DNA from 4 places in the Priestia sp. FW507-14D1A genome. Region 2 is predicted to be linked to each of the others. Evidence: riboswitches for the same ligand, from Rfam matches in the RefSeq annotation. Region 2 holds a riboswitch; each other region holds the start of a gene.
What was found. A riboswitch is a leader RNA that binds a small molecule or an ion and turns the genes downstream of it on or off. The one in region 2 is predicted to bind S-adenosylmethionine.
Positions count from the first base shown of each region.

Region 1: it holds a riboswitch for S-adenosylmethionine, as region 2 does, so the genes downstream of both, AC3WJG_RS10665 (hypothetical protein) here and AC3WJG_RS09585 (trans-sulfuration enzyme family protein) in region 2, are expected to answer to the same signal.
Region 3: it holds a riboswitch for S-adenosylmethionine, as region 2 does, so the genes downstream of both, AC3WJG_RS17180 (methionine ABC transporter ATP-binding protein) here and AC3WJG_RS09585 (trans-sulfuration enzyme family protein) in region 2, are expected to answer to the same signal.
Region 4: it holds a riboswitch for S-adenosylmethionine, as region 2 does, so the genes downstream of both, AC3WJG_RS10190 (bifunctional homocysteine S-methyltransferase/methylenetetrahydrofolate reductase) here and AC3WJG_RS09585 (trans-sulfuration enzyme family protein) in region 2, are expected to answer to the same signal.

Region 1 covers NZ_JBYSWQ010000002.1:432,979-436,093, reverse strand. Annotated here, with positions in the region: gene AC3WJG_RS10670 (M20 peptidase aminoacylase family protein) at 1-877, shown strand, start outside; SAM riboswitch class I at 940-1,041, shown strand; gene AC3WJG_RS10665 (hypothetical protein) at 1,110-1,352, shown strand; gene AC3WJG_RS10660 (M20/M25/M40 family metallo-hydrolase) at 1,823-3,115, shown strand, end outside.
Region 2 covers NZ_JBYSWQ010000002.1:223,395-226,509, forward strand. Annotated here, with positions in the region: gene AC3WJG_RS09580 (trans-sulfuration enzyme family protein) at 1-580, opposite strand, end outside; gene AC3WJG_RS09585 (trans-sulfuration enzyme family protein) at 564-1,709, opposite strand; SAM riboswitch class I at 1,781-1,898, opposite strand; gene AC3WJG_RS09590 (hypothetical protein) at 2,066-2,728, opposite strand; gene AC3WJG_RS09595 (spore coat protein) at 2,798-3,115, opposite strand, start outside.
Region 3 covers NZ_JBYSWQ010000004.1:302,723-305,837, reverse strand. Annotated here, with positions in the region: gene AC3WJG_RS17190 (MetQ/NlpA family ABC transporter substrate-binding protein) at 1-135, opposite strand, end outside; gene AC3WJG_RS17185 (methionine ABC transporter permease) at 153-821, opposite strand; gene AC3WJG_RS17180 (methionine ABC transporter ATP-binding protein) at 814-1,839, opposite strand; SAM riboswitch class I at 1,971-2,078, opposite strand; gene AC3WJG_RS17175 (thioredoxin family protein) at 2,259-2,558, opposite strand; gene AC3WJG_RS17170 (toprim domain-containing protein) at 2,573-2,923, opposite strand; gene AC3WJG_RS17165 (YusG family protein) at 3,105-3,115, opposite strand, start outside.
Region 4 covers NZ_JBYSWQ010000002.1:337,956-341,070, forward strand. Annotated here, with positions in the region: FMN riboswitch at 4-154, opposite strand; gene AC3WJG_RS10185 (YkvI family membrane protein) at 262-1,296, opposite strand; SAM riboswitch class I at 1,641-1,747, shown strand; gene AC3WJG_RS10190 (bifunctional homocysteine S-methyltransferase/methylenetetrahydrofolate reductase) at 1,855-3,115, shown strand, end outside.

The DNA.
Region 1 (3,115 bases), 210 kb from region 2:
TGTTATGCACGCGTGCGGCCATGATTTTCATACGGCTTCTATAATAGGAGCAGCTATCCTTCTTAAAGAGCGTCAGCAGGAGCTTTGCGGCACGGTTCGATTTATCTTTCAGCCAGCTGAAGAAACGGCTTCTGGGGCAAAAATGCTAGTTGAAAAAGGTGTGCTCGAAGGAGTGGAAGCGATATTTGGGATGCATAACAAACCGGATCTTCCTGTAGGAACCATTGGTATCAAACCGGGACCTTTAATGGCAAGTGTTGATCGTTTTGAAATTGACGTCAAAGGAGTAGGAGGTCACGCGGGTATTCCTGAAAAAACAATAGATCCGATTGCTGCTGCTGGTCAAATTGTTACTAGTTTACAAACCATTGTCAGCCGTAATCTCAGCCCCTTTCAAAATGTTGTTGTCAGCATAACTCAAATCCATGGAGGGAGCTCGTGGAACGTCATTCCTGACAAAGTAACGCTTGAAGGAACGGTGCGTACCTTTCAAGAAGAAGCGAGAGAAAAAATACCGGCTCTTATGAAACGAACTGCTGAAGGGATTGGGGCAGCTTTCGGGGCTTCAGTAGACGTTAAATGGTATCCATATCTTCCTGTAGTCAACAATGATGATACGCTGGAAAAACTGGCTACTAAAGCGGCAGAGGATCTTAGTTACCAAGTCGTAGAAGCTGAACAATCGCCTGGAGGAGAAGACTTTGCCGTATATCAGCAGCATGTACCAGGATTTTTTGTATGGATGGGTACAGCTGGAGAATATGAATGGCACCATCCTTCTTTTTCATTAAATGAAGAAGCATTACTTGTAGCAGCTTCTTATTTTGCTAATCTAAGCTTTCATTTTTTGAATTCATTCCATTACCGAAAAAATTAAAATATTTTTATTTTTCTATTTACGCGGATGGAATTGTTTGATAAAATAAATTTTAAATTAAAAAGTTATCACGAGTGGACGAGAGATCTGGCTCTTTGACTCCACAGCAACCTACGAATGTAAGGTGCTCCTACCAGCAAAGCATGTGCTTTGGGTGATAAAACGGGTGAAAAACTCATTTTGCATCAAAGCAAAATGAGTTTTTTTTATTTTTCTAAAAGGAGAGGGTTTTATGGGTCATACAGCAGTTGCAGCACATACAGGAGAGAAAGCATTAAAGGAAGCAGTGAAATTATTAGGAAAGCATTATCAAGTAGCTTATCGTGAGTTAGAAACATTTTATGAAATTGTGGTCGAAAACCATGTTCGTACATATGCTGTAGGCATAGATATTAAAGATGTACAAAAAGCAAATGAACTAGAAATTTATTCATCATGCTGTTCCAAGCTTGAGCGAGTAGGCTGTCTTTTATAGAAAAAGTCTGCTCGCGCCTCTATTTTTTAAGTGGTTTTAAATAGAAAGCATGGTTTTTGACAAGCAAAGAATCTGGTGGGTATAATCAATACTCACTAGGTTTTAAAATTGATCGTAAATTGTCGAAATTTTTACACAAATTAAAGGTTACATTCGAAATGAATTGTGGTATGTTATAAAACAAGAATATTTTATGAAAGGAGCATTGAAATGGAAATGTCTCTTGAACACGGAAACGATGCAGGAAGCGAACAGCTTATTGATCGTATCCTAGACTTTTTAGAAGATGACCAAAAGTAAAAAAAAGAGTGTGCGGTGCTATCCCTAGCCGCGCACTCTTTTTTTATCATGTGTGTAAAGGCAGCGCCATACTATGATACATAGGGATAGAATGAAAGGGTCTCTGTCAAAGGGATTGACGAATGGTTTTGTTTGATAGAAAATTTAGAAAAAGGAAAGAGATGAAGGGTATGTCGAACAAAACATCTTTGTATCAAACAAAAGAACAGTTAAAAAAACTTGTAAGCGAATTGGTTTCTATACCTAGCGTGACAGGAACGATGGCAGAAGTTGAAATAGCTGAATCGATAGCGTCGTATTTATTGAAGCTGCCTTACTTTCAAAAAAACGAGCAAGTCGAGCTTCATTCAACAGGAGACGGACGATCGATTGTCACAGCTTTTGTTCAAGGGAAAAATACGAATAAAACAGTTGTACTCGTAAGTCATTACGATGTAGTGGATGTACAAGATTATGGACAGTGGAAAAAGGATGCTTTTCACGCTGATACATTAACGAGTACTTTTTATAACCATATGGAACAAGTTCCGGCGCACGTACAAAAAGATATGATAAAAGGAGACTGGCTTTTTGGCCGAGGAACGATGGACATGAAAGCAGGCATTGCCCTGCATATCAGTATGGTTGAACGAGCATGCAACGGAGAGTTTGACGGAAACATCCTGCTGCTGTCGGTACCGGATGAAGAAGTAAATTCGCTTGGGATGAGAAAAGCAGTGCCTGTTCTTTTAGAACTTGCCCGCAAACATCAGCTGGATTTTTCTCTCATGCTAAATGCAGAACCGGTGTTCAGCCGCTATCCTGGAGATCAAACGAACTATGTGTACTCAGGATCGATTGGGAAGATCATGCCAAGCTTTTTGTGTTATGGAAAAGAAACTCATGTAGGGGAACCGCTAGCTGGTTTAAATGCTAACTTACTAGCTTCTTATTTAACAAAAGAAATAGAATTAAACGTTGATTTTTGCGAAAAAGTAAGAGATGAAACGAGTCCACCTCCTACGGTGCTGATACAAAAAGATTTAAAAGAAGAGTATTCAGTTCAAGTTCCGCACTCTGCCGTTGTCTTATTTAATTTATTTATGTTAAACCGCTCTCTTAAAGAAGTAACAGATCTGCTGTTGAAATCGGCTGACAAAGCGGCTTTGAATGTGAAAAAACATTATAATAAAGCTGCTAGGCAGTACGCTGCGGGAATGGAGAGTTCATCTCTTGACGTGAACGTATGGACGTATGAAGAACTTTATACTCATGCAGTCAAACAGCACGGTGAAAAATATGTGCAAGAAATGAAAGCAGCACTTTTGGCACAAGAGGATGATGATAGAAATAAAACCATTAACTTAGTAAACTCTCTAGTTGGTTTATGTAAAGAAGCAGCTCCGATGATGGTCTTATTTTTTACGCCGCCTTTTTATCCGGCCGTTTGTTCACATGATGACCCCTTTGTACAAGAGATTTTG
Region 2 (3,115 bases):
TTACACCAAGGTCAATCGGCTGCTGTAGATAAGGTGTTAAAAACGTGTTATCCACAATTGTAAGGAGATTGCGCTCCTTCGCCAAACTTGCTACTGCTTTAATATCCGTTACCTGTAAAAATGGATTTGAAGGGCTTTCGATATAAATAGCCTTCGTATCCTTTGTGATAGCTTCTTCAACTTTCTCAACCTTCGTTGTATCAACAAAAGTTGTTTTGATACCAAACTTTGAAAATAATCGTGTTAATACACGATATGTCCCGCCGTACGTATCATGTGAAACTAAAATTTCATCCCCCGATTCAAAAATAGATAACACCGATGAGATAGCAGCCATACCTGATGAAAAAGCAAAACCAGCGTATCCATTTTCTAGCTGAGCAATGGTGTTTTCTAAAGCCTCACGAGTTGGATTTCCTGAACGAGAATAGTCATAGCGGCCGTTGTTCGTCTCATCTTCTTGGTTAAATGTAGATACCTGATAAATAGGTACGTTAACCGCTCCAAAATGACCGTCAATTCCTGTATTTGCATGAATTAAGTTCGTACCAAATCTATGTTTATTATTGTTGGTATGCATCAAATGCCTCCTTCAAATCTTTAATTAAATCATCTGCGTGCTCAATTCCAACTGATAATCGCAGTAAACAGTTTGTTACTCCGACACGATTTCGAATTTCTTCCGGAATATCAGCATGTGTTTGACGAGCTGGGAATGTCATTAAACTTTCCACGCCTCCTAAGCTTTCTGCAAATGTAATAACTTTGACATTTTCTAAAAGTACTGACACGATGTCAGGGTGTGAGACAGCAAAAGAAATCATGCCTCCAAATCCAGTTGCTTGTTTCTTCATGATTTCATAGCCTGGATGTGTTTCAAGACCAGGGTAATACACTTTTTCCACGAGATCATGAGCAGTAAGCCAATTTGCAATTTTCAGTGCGTTTTCATTATGCTTTTCCATACGAAGCGCTAGCGTTTTAACACCGCGTAATAACAGCCAGCTATCCTGTGGACCTAAGATTGCCCCAGCTGCATTTTGATAAAAACGAATTTTCTCTCCTAAGCTACTACATCGAGCCACTACAAGACCAGCAACTACATCATTATGACCCCCAATGTATTTGCTTGCACTATGTATCACAATATCTGCTCCAAGCTCTAAAGGACGCTGATAATAAGGGGACATGAAGGTATTGTCAACGATAGTAAGCAAATCATGCTGTTTAGCTAACGAAATTGCTTCTGGCAAATCAGTCACGTGCATCATTGGATTCGTAGGTGTTTCAATAAATAAAGCTTTTGTGTTGGGACGAAGCGCATCTTTTACTTGCTCGAGATGGGCTGTGTTGACGTACGAAACAGTAATTCCTTGCTCTGAAAAAATTTCATTTAGTACTCGGTACGTTCCTCCGTATAAATCCTCTGATACAATTAAATGATCTCCGTTTTTAAATAGTGCCAAAACTGCCATTACACCCGCCATTCCTGAAGCGAATGCTACTCCTACTTCTCCTTTTTCCAAAGCTGCAATTGCTTCTTCCAATGCTGTACGAGTAGGGTTTGCCGTACGTGCATAGTCAAATCCTGTACTTTGCCCTAAAGCAGGATGAGCAAATGTTGATGCTTGGTAAATGGGTGTTGTAATAGAACCTGTTGAAGGATCACGACCTACTCCTGAACGAACTAATAAAGTTTCAATTTTCATCTATTTCTCTCCTTAACTCAAAATAAAAAACACTCTTCACAGATGGAAGAGTGTTCGTTTATACACGATTTCTCTCATCTGTTAGAACAATACTGATGTTCCACAGGAATTAGCACCGTTCAAATGAATGTTTCATTTGATGGTTGCCGGGCATCGCAGGGCCAGTCCCTCCGCCACTCTTGATAAGAGTTCTATATAATTGTTGGTGGTTAACGTTTGTTGTTACTAACTTTAATAAAGATTTTCTTTATTGTCAACATAATTTTCTAAAAAATTTAAATCATCTCATTTGTTTATTCAATATACCTGTCTTGATAAGCACATAAAAAAAAGAGACGAAAGCGAGGTCTCTTTTTCTAAGGCAAGTGTACAGATTTTACGTGAGCTAACTTCCAATACATACTTTCTCCATTTGCCGTAATTAGTTCAACAATATTATTAGAAACTTCTTTAAGTACGCCAATTTTTTCTGATTGATCCCCTAAATCTAATACGACCAGTTGATTTTCATATTTTTTAAGCTGCTCTTCAAAGTTTCTGACAAAAGGTGCAGAGGCGGGCCTTACTGGGAGCTCTTTGTCACTTAAAGAATAAGGGGTTAACTCATTGCTGTAAGGAGTGAGCCATTTCAAATGATGTAGAGAAACAAAGACATTTTTATACACTGGAGAATAAAACACAAGATAATCATTCAGCACGCTTGTGATATAGCCATGCAATGATTTCCCTCCCGTTACATAAATTTCAATAAATTTCCCTTTTGCCTGCTGTAAAATATTACGATAAGAAATCCGCTGACTTTCTTCTATTAAGTTCTCTTCTATGGTTCGTAAAGGTGTATAATCTTCTTCTGAAACCTCTCGCAAGCGATGTATGTGTAAAAGGGGAATATACAAATAATCATGTCCATTATATAAAACCATTACATCTAACCCGAGATCAACAAGTTTTCCTACAAACGTTGTTTTACCTGATATATCGACTTCAACAATTTTATCAATATAATGATTCATACTCATACTCATTCTCCTCCTTTTTCCTATATGATAGAAAAGGTGCTTTATAAGCACCTTTTATGTTCCAGTTCATCATGCTTTCCAACGATAATTTTTCGTTTTAATAACTTTTTCACCTGGTGTTGAAGAGCGTGAACCCGTACGGCGACCTCCCGAGCGATCGTCTGTGCGACCTCCTGTACGTCTTCCTGTACGTCTTCCGGTACGGTCTCCAGTACGGCCATCCGTGCGACCTCCGGTTTTATCTACTGTAGTTGATTCTTGCACAGAATCTTCTTCATTTGTATCTCCATTTTGCTCAGAATTTTCTTCATTTTGCTTGAAAGATCCTTTTGATCCTAAGGCAATGGTTTTTACGTGTCTTGGTTGTAAACGTAAAACTTGATTATT
Region 3 (3,115 bases), on a different contig from region 2:
AATTTCAGCATGGGGCGTATTAGATGCACCCACAACAATTTTCTTTTCATCTTTTGATCCATTGTTAGATCCACATGCAGCTAATCCTACTACTAGCGCAGATGTTAATGCTAAAGCCGAAAGCCATTTTTTCATAATAAATAATCCTCCCGTTATCTTTTATCAATTTTTGCAGTAATCGCATCTCCAATAAGTTGGATAATAAATACAATAATCAAAATTAAGATCGTAGCAGCTAGCGTTACATCATTATGACTGCGCTGGAATCCTTCTAAATATGCAAGATTCCCGAGACCTCCAGCTCCAATCACACCCGCCATTGCCGTATAACCGACTAACGCAATCGTCGTTACCGTCAAACCAGAAATTAAAGCTGGCAGCGATTCAGGTAACAGCACTTTAAAGATAATAGTGCTTGTTGTTGCTCCCATTGATTTAGCAGCTTCAATAACACCTTTATCAATTTCGCGCAGACCAATTTCTACAAGACGCGCATAAAATGGTGCTGCTCCAACAATTAAAGCAGGTAACGCTGCATTAGCGCCTAAAATACTTCCTACCAATGCTTTGGTAAATGGAATCAGTAAAACAATTAAAATAATGAATGGAATGGAACGAAAGATATTTACAACTGCTGACACAATGGCATATAAAGGTTTGTTTTGCCAAAGCTGTCCTTTGGACGTTAAAAATAAAAGCAAGCCCAATAAAATACCTAGAACAAACGTGGCTATAACTGAAATAGCCGTCATATATAGTGTTTCATTTGTCGCTTGAATAAAATCATCTAAAATAACGTTTGGAAATAGTTTCTCAAGCATTTGTCATTACCTCCACTTCTACCTGCTGCTCATGAATGTATGCAATGACTTTTTCAACTTCTGTTAATTCTCCGTCTAAATGAACGAACAACGTTCCGTATGAACCTGTTTGTGTATGAGAAATCTTTCCTTGCAAAATATTAATCGTTACATCAAACTGTTTTAAAATCGTTGTAATGAGCGGTTGCTCTGCTTTTCCGCCAACAAACGTCAGCTGAATAATTTGCCCGCTTGGATATAACTCCTGTACTTGTTCAATTGTTTCAAACGTTTCTTCTGGTTCAGAAATCTGTTGAACAAATCGCTTTGTAATCGGCTGCTTAGGTTTTCTGAATACTTCTAACACTTGCCCTTCTTCTACCACTGCCCCATTTTCCATAACAGCTACCCGATGACAAATTTTACGAATAACGTGCATTTCATGAGTAATGAGTACAATGGTTAACCCTAGCTTCTCATTAATATCTACTAACAGATCTAAAATAGAATCTGTCGTTTGAGGATCAAGCGCTGATGTTGCTTCATCACACAGCAATACTTTTGGGTTATTGGCTAGCGCTCTAGCAATACCAACACGCTGCTTTTGACCACCGCTAAGCTGTGATGGATAAGCATTTTCACGCCCTTCAAGCCCGACTAGCTTGATAAGCTCGTCTACTCGTTTCATTCTTTTTTCTTTTGAGATCCCTGCTATTTCTAACGGAAAGGCAATATTTTCTCGCACCGTACGCGACCACAAGATATTAAAGTGCTGAAACACCATACTAATTTCTTGTCTAGCTTTTCTGAGTTTTCCGCCTTTAATTTTTCCAATATCATTACCTGCTACTTCGACCGTTCCTGTCGTTGGTGTTTCTAACCCGTTTAGCAAGCGAATTAAAGAACTTTTACCTGCTCCGCTATAACCAATAATTCCGTAAATTTCACCTTGGTTAACGGTTAGATTCACATTATCAACAGCTGTTACTTGACCGCTTTTAGCCTGATAAATTTTTGTAACGTCTGTTAATGTAATCATATTTCTTCACCTTCTTTAGTAAAAACTTAATTATGTTAGGTTGCCCTATAGGATGAAAAAGCCGTAAAACAATTTTCCCCATTAAAAAAGCCTCTCTGCGCATGACAGAAAGGCTCGATATTTAATCCTTTCTCTCATCTTTCAAAGCGCATAGCTTTGCAGGAATTGGCACCATTTCAGTTAGTCTGACGGTTGCCGGGTTTCACAGGGCTCAGTCCCTCCACCTCTCTTGATAAGAGTTCGCAACAATTATTTTGTTTTTGGGAAATATTCATTCATTTATGAACATTCATGAGTGTGATTTTAGCATGTGTCAGATAGGCTGTCAACAGATTTTGTTCTTGGGATAATATCCCAAGATTTCAACAGCCCCAACGGTTTGCTCTCGTTCCATTTCTTCATTTTAAACAAACGTTTGATTATCGAAACTCTTCAAGTACGTGCTCGATGGAATGAAACGCATAGAGTTTTTTTACCATTTCGCCATTTTTCACTTCAATCAAACAAGGTACACTTTCAATTGAAAATACTTCTGCTTTTGAAGGCATATAATTTAAATTGCTCATTCCGATGGTCACACCAGGCAGCATTGCTTCTGCTACGGTTAACATTTTTTTTGCCAGCTGACATGTCCCGCAAAAAGGTGTATGGAAAAAGATAAACGCTCTTTGTCCTTCTTTTAACTGATCGTCAAGCTGTTTTTCGCTCCATTCTTGCATGTTGCTCATTCCTTTTATGTTAAAAATTCTGCATTAACATCGATATTGGCACTCAGTAATACTGTTGCTATGTGATGTCTAGGGGCGGCAGCAACCTCTCGGTACATTTTATCAATATATAGATGCTCTGCTTCCGGAAGCTCTCGTTTAAATTGTTTTCTTAGCTTATTCCCTGAATCATCAGAGTCAACGAGTATGTATACCTCTTTGTTAAACGTAAAGTCAATAATTTCATCCAGCTTTGATAAACTAATCGTACCGTTTGTACAGATAATTTCAATTGGTTCTCGAATGATATCTTGGATACGTTTTTTATCTGATTTTCCTTCGACAATAATTACTTTTTCAATTTCAATTAGCCCCATTTTCATCACCCATAATCGTCAGTTGTATAGTAACATCATTTCTTTATGCTATACAATATTCGTTAATGTATCACAGTTCACCTGTTTTTTAAAAGAAATTTGCAAGAAAGAACTGTTTTAAAAGGCATCTTAAGCCATATTGTTTCCATAAAACAAGAAAAACAGCGGCAGTTGCCACTGTTTAGCACCATC
Region 4 (3,115 bases), 110 kb from region 2:
TTCCTGATCCTTCTCCCATCCAGACTTTTACTGTCGGCTCTAGATTTTAACTAGATCCACCGCTAACATACATCGTATGAAAACGGGTCACGGGCTTAAAAGCATACGCTTTATCACCGCCGGTTGGGACTTACACCCGACCCCGAAGGATAATATATTCGACTGCTAGAGTCTTATTTGTTTTACATTATAGCAAAGTAAAATCGACTTGTCACATCATTTAACTTCGTTTTTTCACATCTATTCTTTAAAATCCAGCTTTTAGCTTATTTTTTCTTTTTTAATACATAGCATCCATACAAAAGCTAGTCCAATATAGCCAAATATCGGATACAAAAACTCAAGAAGCTGGGCATATCCGAATTGCCCAATAATAAAGCAAGCCAAGATAATAAATGCAAAAGCTTGTTTGTCATTCAGGGGAAGAAATGACTGAATCTGCTTAGCGATTCCAAATACATTTCCAATCAATGTAGTAAAAATCTCGCCTAACACAACTACCGTAAATAAAACATTCACCCACGCTGAGATATTTTTAACAACGGCACTCATCGGAATATCAAGTTGAAATGAATAAGGCAAATTGGAAAGGGCAAGATGAGTAGAAACAAGCATAAACGTAAGTACACATCCTCCTATTACGGCCCCTTTTTTAATCACGCTCCTATCTTTCACGGAGCTTCCTAATGGAACTAAAACAGCCTGAGCCAAAGCTAGATTTAGGGAAATATATAAAAAGGGACTAACCGCCCACTTCCACTGCGTGACGAGCGTTAAATCCGGCTTCGTTTGAATCAGTGAGAAATAGCTGATATTTGGCACAAAGATGATAAAAGCAAATGAAAGCATCATCGGCACAACAAGAGAATTAACCATTAAAATACCGTTAATTCCTTTGGCGATAAATATATAAGTTAAAACAATTGTAAAAATCATCCCAACAGGAGGCCATAGCCCGAACTGTTCTTTTCCTATTGCTCCCGTACTCGCTAGCATGACTGAAGTTACTCCAAATAAAATGACAATCATTACACCGTTTACCGCTTTTCCAAGCACATCACCAAATAAATATGTATTAAGCTGCTGATAAGAAGAAGCCCCAATTGCGTGCGAAAGCAGCATCATTTTCGAACCTAGCCAAATAAAAAACAAGCCGCTGACCAAAATCCCGACCATTCCAAGTTCCCCGTACTGTGTAAAAAATTGAACGATTTCCTTGCCTGTTGCAAAACCGGCTCCTACAACAGTGCCTACATACGTAGCAGCAACCTGCAGCGTGAGTTTCCACCTTTTCATACCCATCACCCTTCTACCCTTCATAGTTCACTATATGTAGAAACGGTAAAAAAAAGACGAGCCGTTTTACGTGTAAATCTACGCATATCCCAGCGCTTGTGCCTTTTCGTTTATTTTTTATTTTTCATTTTCTTTTTGTATTTTTCACAAAAAACTCCTTAACCCCTAACATAACAGTCATTTTCAAACAAAATATACGGATATTTTCCCTTTAGCTTTTAAATTTTCCTCAATATTTGCTGGAAATTCACAATTTACTGTTGTATAATTTCTAAAAATCAGATAAATTATTAAATAAGTATTCTTTCTATTTAAAAAAATATGTTTCAATTATATACAATTGATTCTTATCATGAGAGGTGGAGGGACTGGCCCTTTGAAACCTCAGCAACCAGTCGTTAGAGACATGGTGCTAAATCCAGCAAGCAATTTATTGCTTGGAAGATAAGAAGGCGAAAAAAGTCTTCTTCTTAAGAAGACTTTTTCTATTTTATCGGCATATTGCATAAAACGAATCACTCGTGAAATAGAAGCGGAACAATTTAAGGAGGTTTTGACATGGGGTTACTTGAAGATTTAAAGTCTAAAATTTTAATTGGGGATGGTGCCACTGGTACCCTCCTTTACTCACACGGTATTGACAGCTGTTTTGAAGAACTAAACATCACCAAACCAGAAGAGGTTTCTCGTATTCACAGAGCCTATGTAGAAGCTGGTGCAAACGTTATTCAAACAAATACGTACGCTGCTAATTATCAAAAACTTGCCCGTTATGGATTAGAAGATTCAGTCAAAGACATCAATGTTGCTGGTGTAAAATTAGCGAAACAAGCTGCAAAAGATCAGGCTTACGTGGTTGGTACACTCGGCGGAATTCGTTCTTTCCAAAAAAACGCTATTAGTTTAGAAGAAGTTAAGCGAAGCATTCGTGAACAAATGTTTTGGCTTTTAAATGAAGGCGTGGATGGCCTTTTGTTTGAAACATACTATGATTTCGAAGAATTAAAAACCGTTCTTACACTGGCAAGAAAAGAAACGGATAAGCCTATTATTACCCACGTTTCCCTGCATGATATTGGCGTACTGCAAGATGGGCGTCCTTTAGCAGATGCATTAAAAGAATTAGAAGACTTAGGAGCAGATGTTGTCGGGCTAAACTGCCGTTTAGGTCCTTATCATATGATTCAGTCTCTTGAAGAAGTACCGCTTCCTGATCGTGCTTTCTTATCTGCTTACCCTAATGCCAGCCTTCCGGCGTATGTGGAAGGAAAGCTGGAGTATGAAACGAATGAAGACTACTTTGTAGAAAGCGCACGTTTATTCCGCGAACAAGGGGTTCGCTTAATTGGAGGATGCTGCGGTACAACACCAGCTCACGTACGCGCAATGTCATCTGCCTTAAAAGACCTGCCTCCGATTACAAGCAAAGTCGTTAAAATGAGACCAGCCGTTACGGTTCAAGAGCGTGAGCAGCAGGATAAACCTCATATGCATGAAATTGTGAAGAAGCGCCGCTCGGTTATCGTCGAGCTAGATCCGCCTAAACAGCTGGGTCCGACGAAATTTTTAGAAGGTGCAAAAGCACTGGATAAAGTCGGCGTAGATGCTATTACATTAGCTGATAATTCTCTTGCCTCACCTCGCATCAGCAACTTGGCAATGGCAACACTGATGCAGCAAGAAACAAAAGCACGACCGCTTATTCATATTACCTGTCGCGATCGAAATTTAATTGGACTTCAATCTCATTTAATGGGACTTCATACGCTAGGAATGAATCAAGTGCTTGCAATTACCGGTGATCCGTCAAAAGTTGGCG